DNA from 3 places in the Streptomyces sp. V2I9 genome. Region 3 is predicted to be linked to each of the others. Evidence: riboswitches for the same ligand, from Rfam matches in the RefSeq annotation. Region 3 holds a riboswitch; each other region holds the start of a gene.

Region 1 (3,931 bases), 3.0 Mb from region 3:
GACCTGCTCGGCGTCCCGGAGGAGGACCAGGACGACTTCCGGGACTGGGCGGGCATGATGATCCGGCACGGCGGCGGACCGCGCGGCGGGGTCGCCCGGTCGGTGAAGAAGATGCGCGGATATCTCGCCGAACTCATCCACCGTAAAAGGGAGAACCCCGGCGACGACCTGATCTCCGGGCTCATCCGGGCCAGCGACCACGGCGAGCACCTCACGGAGAACGAAGCCGCCGCGATGGCGTTCATCCTGCTGTTCGCCGGGTTCGAGACGACGGTCAACCTGATCGGCAACGGGATGTACGCGCTGTTGCGCCACCCCGGACAGCGGTCGCGGCTCCAGGCGTCCCTGGAGGCGTCCCCGGTGCCGGGGGAGAGCGAGCTGCTGGACACCGGGATCGAGGAACTGCTGCGGTACGACGGGCCGGTGGAGATGGCGACCTGGCGGTACGCCACCGAACCGCTGACCCTGGGCGGCGAGGAGATCGCCGCCGGGGACCCCGTCCTGGTGGTGCTCGCGGCGGCCGACCGCGACCCGGAGCGGTTCGACGATCCGGACACCCTGGACCTCGCGCGGCGTGACAATCAGCACCTCGGGTACGGGCACGGCATCCACTACTGCCTGGGCGCACCGCTGGCCCGGCTGGAGGGGCGGACCGCGCTCGCCACGCTGCTGAGACGCCTCCCCGACCTGCGACTCGCCGCCGATCCCGCCGATCTGCGCTGGCGCGGCGGGCTCATCATGCGGGGGCTGCGCACCCTTCCGGTCGCGTTCGAACCGGGCGAGCCGACCGCGAAAGGTGACTCGCTGTCAACTCTGTGACTTTCACGTGATCTGCGCTGCATCGACTTGTGACATACGTTCGGGTCCCGCTAGGTTCACGGTTCGACGCGTGGGTCGCACGTTGCGCACGCGTCACTCGGACACCGGGCGCGGAGGGCGCGATCCCGCCGCGCGGCGTCCGGGCACCCAGCTTGTCAGTCGCACGGAAGGCATACCCATGGGCTCCGCGAACGGCAGACACCGCCGACCTCGCCAGGCACCCGCCCTCATCGTCGCCGCGGGGGTGACGGGGTCGGCCATCGCCATCCCGCTGCTCGGTGCGAGCGGCGCGCACGCGGCCGACTCGGCCACCTGGGACCGGGTGGCGGAGTGCGAGAGCGGCGGCATGTGGAGCGCCGACCTCGGCAACGGCTACTACGGCGGGCTGCAGTTCTCGCAGGAGACCTGGTCGGCGTACGGCGGCACGGAGTTCGCACCCCGCGCCGATCTCGCCAGCCGGTCGCAGCAGATCTCCATCGCCGAGAAGGTCCTGGCCGACCGGGGTCCCCGGGCGTGGCCGAGCTGCGCGGTGATCTCCGGCCTCGCCACGGACGGCGTTCTGCCCGGCGTCGACCCCGGCACCGCGCCTTCCCCCGACCCGACGGCCGACCCCACGACCGATCCGGCCGATGAGGCGGGCGCCGGCGACACGGCGGATGAATCCGGCACGTCCGGTGAAGCCGACGGGTCCGGAACGAAGGGGGAGGAAGGTGACAAGGCGGGCAAGGGGGGTGCGGAGAAGGGGGCCGAGGCCCCCGACTCCCCGGTGACGCCCACCGTCCCGCCGGCCCCCGGCGCGGACCCGTCGACCGCCCCCGACGCCCCGGCGGGCGAGGGCGGCAAGCACCGCGGCGCCCCCGCGCCCGAGGAGGCCGGCCAGGAGGACGGCCCGCGCGGTTCCGGCCGGCACGCTTCGCGTGGCGAGGGCGACGCACGGGACGGCGGCGCGACGGGCACGTACACGGTGCGGGCCGGTGACAACCTCTGGGTCATCGCCGACGTGCAGGAGCTGCCCGGCGGCTGGACCGGGCTGTACGAGGCCAACAAGGACGTCCTGGGCTCCGACCCGGACCTGATCCTGCCCGGCCAGAACCTGGACCTGGGTCTGGGCCGGGACGCGGGCAAGGGTGGCGACCAGGACGCCGACCCGACCGCCCCGGAGCGTGCCGAAGAGCCCGTCGGCCACTGATCCCGGCGGGAAAATGCCCCGAAAGCGCGGGCAGTTCAGAGACCTATGTCCACTTTTGTGTAAGTGAGACATGGGTCTCTTTGCTTCAACTCACGCATTTCGCCCGGCCGATCCGGGCGCATCGCCCCCGACCTGCGGAAACGGATGGGTCTCGGTGGCGAGTTCGGGCCGATTGTCCTCTATGTCCGTCCTTGAATGTCGGGGTTGGCTGTGTTTACGGTCTAAGCCGCTCGCACCGCGGGCCCCGACGACCGTCACGCCGAATCCTGCCGGCGGCCGGAGGGAACAGACGCGCAAGCGCCGTAGGCAGGAGCGGGGGACCCAGGTAAGCCGCCGGGTCCGGACGCCTCGTCGAGAAGACGGGGGCGTACGGAACCGGCTAGGGGTGAAGACGTGCGCAAGGACGCACGGCCGGGCAACTCATCAGCCCGAACCCGACAGCTCACCTCGTAGGCGTCGGTGAGGAGATTCGTTCCATGCTGCTGAACAGCAAGGGCAAGCACCGCCGCCCGTCCAAGGCCGTCCGTATCGCCACCCTCGCGGGTGTCACCGGCGCGGCCGTCGCCGTCCCGCTGATGGGCGCGACCACCGCTTCCGCCGCCTCCGTCGAGACCTGGGACGCCGTCGCCCAGTGCGAGTCCGGCGGCAACTGGTCCATCAACACCGGCAACGGCTACTACGGCGGCCTTCAGTTCTCCCAGTCCAGCTGGGCCGCCGCCGGCGGTACGCAGTACGCCGCGCGCGCCGACCTGGCCTCCAAGGACCAGCAGATCGCCACCGCCGAGAAGCTCCTCGACATGCAGGGTCCGGGCGCCTGGGCCTGTGCCGGCGCGGGCGGTCTGACCGACGACGGCGTGGACCCGGGCGTCAACACCGGCTCCGGCCGGTCCCAGCAGGCGCAGCCCGAGCGCGAGGCCGAGCAGCCCGCCACGCGCTCCGAGCAGCGCTCCGCGCCGCAGGCCGAGAAGAAGGCCGAGAGCAAGAAGACCGTCACGACCCCGACCGGCGAGAAGGTCCAGAAGGGCGACGGCGAGTACAAGGTCAAGACCGGCGACACCCTGAGCAAGATCGCTCAGAAGGAAGGCGTCAAGGGCGGCTGGAGCAAGCTCTTCGAGCTCAACGACGACATCGTCAAGGACGCGAACCTGATCTTCCCCGGTCAGCAGCTCCACCTGAAGTAACCGCCGTCTCTCCTCCCCGGAGGGAGGGCGTCCGGCGGCTCCCTCCCTCGCACGGCTTCCCGGCCCGGCGCGCTCGTCCCCCCAGCGCGCCGGGCCGGGTTCTTCGTGGGAGCGGGAGAGCGGATGAGCGCGGCCGCGTTCACCTCTTGTGGTTACCGCTCGGTAGATTTCTAGAGTTTCGCCCCGATACGCGCACCCTCGGGTCCTTTTTCGTCCCAGGAGTCGGGCGGTCGGCCGGTCAACGCGGCCGGGCCGGATAGGCTCGGGTCGCAAGGCCACAGTGACCCTGCACAACCAGTGTCAGATCCCAGAAGGAGATGCCTCGTGCCGTCCATCGACGTCGTCGTAGCCAGGGAAATCCTCGACTCCCGCGGCAACCCCACGGTCGAGGTCGAGGTCGGCCTCGACGACGGCAGCACGGGCCGTGCTGCCGTTCCGTCCGGTGCCTCCACCGGTGCGTTCGAGGCCATCGAGCTTCGTGACGGTGACCCCAACCGCTACCAGGGCAAGGGCGTCGAGAAGGCCGTCCTCGCCGTCATCGAGCAGATCGGCCCGGAGCTCGTCGGGTACGACGCCACCGAGCAGCGCCTCATCGACCAGGCGATGTTCGACCTGGACGCCACCGAGAACAAGGCGTCGCTCGGCGCCAACGCCATCCTCGGCGTCTCGCTGGCCGTCGCGCACGCCGCCTCCGAGGCGTCCGACCTGCCGCTCTTCCGCTACCTCGGCGGCCCGAACGCGC
Region 2 (3,931 bases), 1.3 Mb from region 3:
CGCGACGAGGGCGACCTTCTCCAGGAACTCCGCGAGGGTGCCCGCGCCTTCCTCGTCGCCGCGCTCCTGCTCGAACTCCAGGGCGACGGCGGCGAGTTCCTGGAGGTTCTCGATGCGCGTCTCGTCCTGGGGGTCGGTGGAGGACTGGAGCTCCGCCAGATAGCCCGTGCGCTCCAGGACGGCTTCCAGCACGACGGCGGGCCCGGCGCCGGACTCGACGATCGTGCGCAGCTCCTCCATCAGCGTGTTGAAGCGCTTGACGGCGTTGGACGAGCGGGCGGCCATGCCGTACGCCTCGTCCACCCGGCGCAGGGCCTGCGGGAAGGAGATCTTCTCGCGCATCGACAGGGCGTCGATCATGGCCTCCGCGCGGTCCCCGATGCCGCGCTTGGGGACGTTGAGGATGCGGCGGAGCGGGACGGTGTCCTCCGGGTTGGCGAGGACGCGCAGGTAGGCCAGGACGTCCCGGACCTCCTTGCGCTCGTAGAAGCGCACGCCGCCGACGACCTTGTAGGGCAGGCCGACACGGATGAGGATCTCCTCGAAGACACGCGACTGGGCGTTGGTGCGGTAGAAGACCGCGACGTCGCCCGCCTTGGCGTCGCCCGCGTCGGTGAGCCGGTCGATCTCGTCCGCGACGAACTGGGCCTCGTCGTGCTCGGTGTCCGCGACGTACCCGGTGATGCGGGCGCCGGAGCCGGCGTTGGTCCAGAGGTTCTTGGGGCGGCGGCTCTCGTTGCGCTCGATGACGGCGTTGGCGGCGGAGAGGATCGTCTGCGTGGAGCGGTAGTTCTGCTCCAGCAGGATCGTCGTGGCGCTCGGGTAGTCCTCCTCGAACTGGAGGATGTTGCGGATGGTCGCGCCCCGGAAGGCGTAGATCGACTGGTCCGCGTCACCGACCACGCACAGCTCGGCGGGGGCGTCGTGCTCCCCGGCCGGGCCGACCAGCTCCCGTACCAGCGTGTACTGGGCGTGGTTCGTGTCCTGGTACTCGTCGACGAGAACGTGGCGGAAGCGGCGGCGGTAGTGCTCCGCGACGTCCGGGAACGCCTGGAGGAGGTGGACCGTCGTCATGATGATGTCGTCGAAGTCCAGGGCGTTCGCCTCGCGCAGGCGGGCCTGGTAGAGCGCGTACGCCTGGGCGAGGGTCTTCTCGAAACCGTCCGCCGCCTGCCCGGCGAAGGTCTCCTCGTCGATGAGCTCGTTCTTGAGGTTGGAGACCTTGGCGGTGAAGGACTTCGGCGGGTAGCGCTTGGGGTCCAGGTCCAGATCGCGGCAGACCAGGGCCATCAGGCGCTTGGAGTCGGCGGCGTCGTAGATCGAGAACGATGAGGTGAAGCCGAGCTTCTTCGACTCGCGGCGCAGGATGCGGACGCACGCGCTGTGGAAGGTCATGACCCACATCGCGTTGGCGCGCGGGCCGACGAGCTGCTCGACGCGCTCCTTCATCTCGCCGGCGGCCTTGTTGGTGAAGGTGATGGCGAGGATCTGACCGGGGTGGGTGCCGCGCTCGGCCAGCAGGTGGGCGATGCGGTGGGTGAGCACCCGGGTCTTGCCGGAGCCGGCCCCGGCGACGATGAGCAGCGGGGACCCGGCGTGCACGACGGCGGCGCGCTGCTCGGTGTTCAGCCCGTCGAGCAGCGCGGCGGAGTCGATCGCCGGGCGCGGGTGGCCGTCCCGGTAATAGCCGTCCCGCGGCGGCGGGGGCGCGTCGTGGACGCCCTCGAAGAGTCCCTCCGGCACCGCTTCGGGCGCGTGGTCCTCGGGGGGCGGCGGGGGGCCGTCCTCCGCGGGCTGGAGGCCGGTCAGGAAACTGTCGTCAAAGAGGCTGCTCATCGCCATCCGAGTCTAGGCGGACGCACCGACAACCTTCCGCCGAAGCCGCCGAGCGGACGTCCGGGACCGGACGCACGGAGAGCGGACGCGCACGTTCCGTGAGGGAGTGCCCGGTGGGAGGGGGTGCGGGACCTCCGTTCCGGGCAGGTCACGAAAATGTATCGGGCATATCGCTCATCGTCCTTCCCAGCGGCGGGGCGCTTTGGCTAGCGTGCTCGCTCAGGTGATCCGTACCTCCCTGGGGCGAACCGCGCCCGACGGCCACCTCTGCCGAATCCGTTCTGCCGACCCGGCCGTCCGGAACCGGGGACCCACACGCAGAACCGGGGTGAATCGGTCCGTGCCCTCGCATGCGGACCGTAGGACAGCCTTCCGTTCCGTCCGAACCCGACAGCTAACCCGGTAGGCGGTCCACGGAAGGAGATGCCGGTCTTGGCATCGCATCGCAAGCCGCGTACGAAGGTGCGCACCACCCCCGCCGTCGGGCTGACGACGGCCGCGCTGGCCTCCGTGACGCTGCTCTCCACGCAGAGCGCCACGGCCGCCCCCGCCGAGCCGAAGCCCGCGATCGAGGAGGTCCGGAAGAAGGTCGACGCCCTGTACCGGCAGGCGGGTGCCGCGACCCAGGAGTACAACCGGGCCAAGGCCGCCTCCGGGACGCAGCAGAAGAAGGTCGACGCGCTGCTCTCCGACGTGGCGAAGCGGACCGAGAAGATCAACGAGGCCCGCCGGGCGCTGGGGTCCTACGCGGCGGCCCAGTACCGCAGCGGCGGCATCGCGCCCACGGCGACGTTCTTCCTGGCGGACGACCCGCAGGGGTACTTCGACCAGAGCCGGCTGATGGACCGGGCGACGGAGCGGCAGCAGAAGGCCGTGAGCGAGTTCCGTACGCAGCAGGCGTCGGCGGCGAAGAAGCGCGCGGAGGCGGTGAAGAGCCTGGAGACCCTCACCGAGACGCAGGCCACGCTCGCCTCCAGCAAGAAGGCCGTGCAGAGCAAGCTCACTGAGGCGCGCGGCCTGCTGTCCCGGCTGACGGCCGAGGAGAAGGCGCGGCTGGCGGAGCTGGAGCGCAAGAAGGAGGCCGAGGCCAGGGAGAAGGCGGCGCGGCTGGCCGCCCGGCAGGCCGCCGAGGCGAAGGAGCGGGCCGCGGCCGAGGAGAAGGCCCGCGAGGAGGCCGCGGAGGAGTCCGGCGGCACCTCGGGCGGCGGCACGGGTACGGGGACCGGCTCCGGTTCCGGCACGGGCAGCGGCTACGCCGCCAAGGCGGAGAAGGTGCTGGCCTTCGCCCGCGCCCAGATCGGGAAGCCGTACGTATGGGGGGCGACCGGCCCGTCGTCGTACGACTGCTCGGGGCTGACGCAGGCGGCCTGGCGGGAGGCGGGGGTGACGCTGCCCCGGACCACCTGGGACCAGGTCGAGTTCGGCACCCGCGTGGCCACGGCCGATCTGCAACCGGGTGACCTGGTCTTCTTCTACGACGACATCAGCCACGTCGGGATCTACAAGGGCGAGGGGATGATGATCCACGCTCCGAAGCCGGGTGCGAACGTGCGCGAGGAGTCGATCTACTCCATGCCGATCTACGGGAGCGTGCGGCCCGCGTGACACCGGGGCGGGGGCGGTCCGTGACCGGCCGCCCCCGGCGTGTCGCGTCCGGTCTCAGGTCCGGACCGCGTCCGGTCTCAGGTCCGGACCGTGGCGAGTCTCAGGTCCAGACCGTGGCGAGGAAGATGTTGACCACGGTCAGCCCGCCGACCGCCATGAACGCGCCCTTGTCCACCTTCTCCTCGTCGCGCTTGACGTAGACCAGGGCGAGGATCACGACCAGCAGTGCCAGCTTGATGCCGATCTTGACGTTGTTGACGGCCTGGTCGTCGGCCTGGTTGAGGCCGACCAGGGCGATGCCGGTGATCAGCATGGTCAGCGCACCGTGGAGCATCGCGGGGGTGAACCGGGCGGTCCCGGCGCCCACGGCCTTCATCTGGGTCAGGAAGCCGCCCAGCAGGGAGGCGATGCCGATGATGTGGAGGGCGACGACAACGTTGATGAGTACGTCCATGGCTCCGGAGCCTAGCCATGGCCAAAGTTTTACCTT
Region 3 (3,931 bases):
GAACTGTGCCGTTACGCCGTCCTGTTCGGCGACCCGCAGCTCGCCCTGACCGCGGTCGGGCGGGTCCTGGACGTCACCGCGGAGGAGGTGCGCGCGGCGGCCGAGGCGTCCCTGCGCCCCGACAACCGGGCGGTGCTGGTCTACGAGCCCATCGAGCCGGCCGGGGACGCCGACGGCGAGCAGGCCGACGAGGGCACCGAGGACGCGCACGAGGGGGCGGCCAAGTGAGCGACGCCGCCGTGACTGGAGTAGCCATGGAGTTCCACCCGCAGCCCACGCCCGGCACGGCCCGCCCCTGGGCCTTCCCGGAGCCCGAGCGCGGCGCGCTGCCCAACGGGCTGACCGTGCTGCGCTGCCACCGCCCCGGCCAGCAGGTCGTCGCGGTGGAGATCTTCCTGGACGCGCCCCTGGAGGCCGAGCCCGAGGGCCTGGACGGGGTGGCCACGATCATGTCGCGGGCGCTCTCCGAGGGCACCGACAAGCACAGCGCCGAGGAGTTCGCCGCCGAGCTGGAGCGCTGCGGCGCCACGCTCGACGCGCACGCGGACCACCCCGGTGTCCGGGTCTCCCTTGAGGTCCCGGCCTCCCGGCTGGCGAAGGCCCTCGGCCTGGTCGCCGAGGCGCTGCGGGCCCCGGCCTTCGCCGAGAGCGAGATCGAGCGCCTCGTCGGCAACCGGCTCGACGAGATCCCGCACGAGCGGGCCAACCCGTCCCGGCGCGCCGCCAAGCAGCTCTCCAAGGAGCTGTTCCCGGCCACGTCCCGGATGTCGCGGCCGCGGCTGGGCACCGAGGAGACGGTCCGGCGGATCGACGCGGCCGCCGTGCGCGCCTTCTTCGACGCGCACGTCCGCCCGTCCACCGCGACGGCCGTCATCGTCGGCGACCTCACCGGCATCGACCTGGACGCGCTGCTCGCGGACACCCTCGGAGACTGGTCGGGCAACGCCGGGCAGACCCGTCCGGTACCGCCGATCACCGCGGACGACACCGCCCGCGTGGTCATCGTGGACCGCCCCGGCGCGGTCCAGACCCAGTTGCTGATCGGCCGGATCGGCGCCGACCGGCACGAGCGCGTCTGGCCCGCCCAGGTGCTCGGCACCTACTGCCTGGGCGGCACCCTCACCTCCCGGCTGGACCGGGTGCTGCGCGAGGAGAAGGGCTACACCTACGGGGTGCGCGCCTTCGCCCAGGTGCTGCGCTCCTCCGGCCCCGACTCGGGTGGCGCCGCCATGCTCGCGATCAGCGGCTCGGTGGACACGGAGTCCACCGGACCGGCTCTGGACGACCTCTGGAAGGTCCTGCGGACCCTGGCCGCCGAGGGGCTGACCGACGCCGAGCGCGAGACGGCCGTGCAGAACCTGGTGGGCGTCGCCCCGCTGAAGTTCGAGACCGCCGCCTCCGTCGCGAGCACGCTGGCCGACCAGGTCGAGCAGCACCTCCCCGACGACTACCAGGCCCACCTCTACGCCCGGCTCGCCGAGACCGGCACCGTGGAGGCGACCGCCGCCGTGGTCAACGCGTTCCCGGTCGACCGCCTCGTCACCGTCCTCGTGGGGGACGCCGCGCAGATCGAGGAGCCCGTGAAGGCGCTCGGCATCGGTGAGGTGTCGGTCGTCTCCGGCTGACGCCTTCCTGCGGCGCACCGCTGCGCACAGGACCCCGACGGGAAACACTTCGTCGGGGTCCTGCTCTTTTGACCGTTTACGTAACTTCATCACCTTCCAGATAATGAGTGCCGGTATGTCCTGTGGGATGTGCGACAGAACCCCTCGTCCGTTTGGCGATGGGAAGTCGCGCCGCCTAGCGTCGGCTCGGCTGTCCGCCACCTTGTGCCGCGTCCGTGGCGCCGGGCAGTCATCGCCGAGTCCCCGTCAGGCGCGAGCCCGGGGAGCCGGGGACCCATCGCAGTCCCTGGGGTGAATCGGAGGTCCGTGCCGTGAACCGGCGCGGGAATCCGTAGGAGACCTTCCTGCTCCGAACCCGTCAGCTAACCCGGTAGGCGAGAAGGAAGGAAAGGATCAGCCTCTCCATGGCGTTCACCCGTGCCACCGGGAAGCACCGTGCCCCGAGCCGCCTCACGCGCCGGAGCGCCCAGGTCGCCGGCATCGCGGCCCTGGCCACCACCGGAGTCATCGGCTCGCTGTCCTCCCCGGCGCTCGCCGCGGACTCCGAGGCCGCCAAGTCCACCGGGGCCGGCCTCTCCCAGGCCCTCGACCTCGACGCCACACTCGCCGACCGGATCGACGCGCAGGCCGACGCCCAGAAGCGGCAGGCCGACGAGATCGCCCGCAAGAAGGCCGAGGCCGCCGCCAAGGCCAAGGCGAAGGCGGAGGCCGCACGCAAGGCCGAGGCCCGCGCCGAGGAGGTGCGCGAGGAGAAGGCCCGCGCCGCCCGCGCCGCCGAGCGTGCCCGGCTGAACGCCTTCCACCTCCCGGTCGCCGGCTCCCACGTCACCACCGGCTACAAGAGCGGCGGTTCGCTCTGGTCCTCCGGCAGCCACTCCGGCGTGGACTTCATGGCCGCCTCCGGCAGCTCGGTCGTCGCGGTCGGAGCCGGTACGGTCGTCGAGGCCGGCTGGGGCGGCGCGTACGGCAACAACATCGTGCTCCGGATGGCGGACGGCACGTACACCCAGTACGGCCACCTCTCCTCGATCGGCGTCTCCGTCGGCCAGAGCGTCTCCTCCGGCCAGCAGATCGGCCTCTCCGGTTCCACCGGCAACTCCACCGGCCCGCACCTGCACTTCGAGGCCCGCACCACACCCGACTACGGCTCCGACATGGACCCCGTCGGCTACCTGCGCTCCCACGGTCTGAACGTCTGACACACCTCCGCGCGATCCATCCGCGCGGCCCCGCCCGTAGGCCCCGGCGTCCGCCGGGGCCTACGGCAATTCCGGCCCGGGGGTATCCCCGAATTCCGGCCTGCCATCGGAAATTCCGGCGGATTGTCATAGAGTCGCGGAACAGACGTCGGGCGGCCGCGTTTCGCGGGGATCGAGGCGGAGGTTCGGATATGCGCATTCCCGCGCAGGCGGTATGCAGGGCCATGCGTGACGACATCGTCTCCGGAGTCCACGGGCCCGGCAGCCGCCTCACGGAGGAGCTGTTGGCCCGCCGCTACGGAGTCTCCCGCGTCCCGGTCCGCGAGGCTCTGCGCACGCTGGAGTCCGAGGGCTTCGTGGTCACCCGGCGGCACGCCGGCGCCTGTGTCGCCGAACCCACCGTCCAGGAGGCGGCCGACCTCCTGGAGATGCGCACGCTCCTGGAGCCGCTGAGCGCGGCCCGCGCCGCCCGGCGCCGTACCCAGGCCCACCTCAAGGTGTTGCGGGGCCTGGTCAGGCTGGGGCAGGAGCGCGCCCGCCGTGGTGAGGGGGAGGACCTGCGCGCCCTGGGCGGCTGGTTCCACGAGACTCTCGCCCAGGCGTCCGGCAGCCCCGGCCTCATCGCGCTGCTCACCCAGCTCCGGCACAAGATCGACTGGATGTACACGGTCGAGCAGCCCGCCCGCCCCGTCGAATCCTGGGCCGAGCGCGGGGCGATCGTCGACGCCGTGGCGCGCGGTGACGCGGAGCGGGCGAGGGCGCTCAGCGCCCAGCACGCCGAACGCGCCGCCGGGGCCCACCGGCTGCGCCGCCCGGATCTCCCGAGGCACCGCACACCGCCCGCCGCCCGTGTGAGCACGCCGCAACATGGCGTAAACACCGCAGGCGTCCGCCATTAACAGAGAAGTCGTATACAGGGAGAGGCGAAAAGCCGGAATGCGTTCCGCGCTGCCCGCACCCCCGAAATTCGCGGGGCGTCCCCCCTTTTTTCTGAATGCGAAAGAGCCGTGACCCCCGGGGGGATCACGGCTCTCGCACACCCGCTTCCGGCCGAGAAGCGCCGCCGGAAAGGGAAGGGCACGGTCAGACGGTCTCGGGAAGCTCTTC

What was found. Region 3 has a riboswitch for cyclic di-AMP ahead of QFZ71_RS24225 (M23 family metallopeptidase). Riboswitches for the same ligand answer to the same signal wherever they lie in the genome.
Region 1: it holds a riboswitch for cyclic di-AMP, as region 3 does, so the genes downstream of both, QFZ71_RS11065 (transglycosylase family protein) here and QFZ71_RS24225 (M23 family metallopeptidase) in region 3, are expected to answer to the same signal.
Region 2: it holds a riboswitch for cyclic di-AMP, as region 3 does, so the genes downstream of both, QFZ71_RS18875 (C40 family peptidase) here and QFZ71_RS24225 (M23 family metallopeptidase) in region 3, are expected to answer to the same signal.

Annotation. Positions count from the first base shown of each region.
Region 1 is NZ_JAUSZJ010000002.1:2,541,382-2,545,312, reverse strand. It holds gene QFZ71_RS11075 (cytochrome P450) at 1-819, shown strand, start outside; gene QFZ71_RS11070 (transglycosylase family protein) at 998-2,008, shown strand; cyclic di-AMP (ydaO/yuaA leader) riboswitch at 2,297-2,479, shown strand; gene QFZ71_RS11065 (transglycosylase family protein) at 2,485-3,189, shown strand; gene eno (phosphopyruvate hydratase) at 3,514-3,931, shown strand, end outside.
Region 2 is NZ_JAUSZJ010000002.1:4,233,287-4,237,217, reverse strand. It holds gene pcrA (DNA helicase PcrA) at 1-1,836, opposite strand, end outside; cyclic di-AMP (ydaO/yuaA leader) riboswitch at 2,095-2,261, shown strand; gene QFZ71_RS18875 (C40 family peptidase) at 2,260-3,441, shown strand; gene QFZ71_RS18870 (hypothetical protein) at 3,542-3,895, opposite strand.
Region 3 is NZ_JAUSZJ010000002.1:5,522,249-5,526,179, forward strand. It holds gene QFZ71_RS24215 (pitrilysin family protein) at 1-228, shown strand, start outside; gene QFZ71_RS24220 (pitrilysin family protein) at 255-1,625, shown strand; cyclic di-AMP (ydaO/yuaA leader) riboswitch at 1,849-2,016, shown strand; gene QFZ71_RS24225 (M23 family metallopeptidase) at 2,030-2,824, shown strand; gene QFZ71_RS24230 (GntR family transcriptional regulator) at 3,016-3,723, shown strand; gene QFZ71_RS24235 (HPr family phosphocarrier protein) at 3,908-3,931, opposite strand, start outside.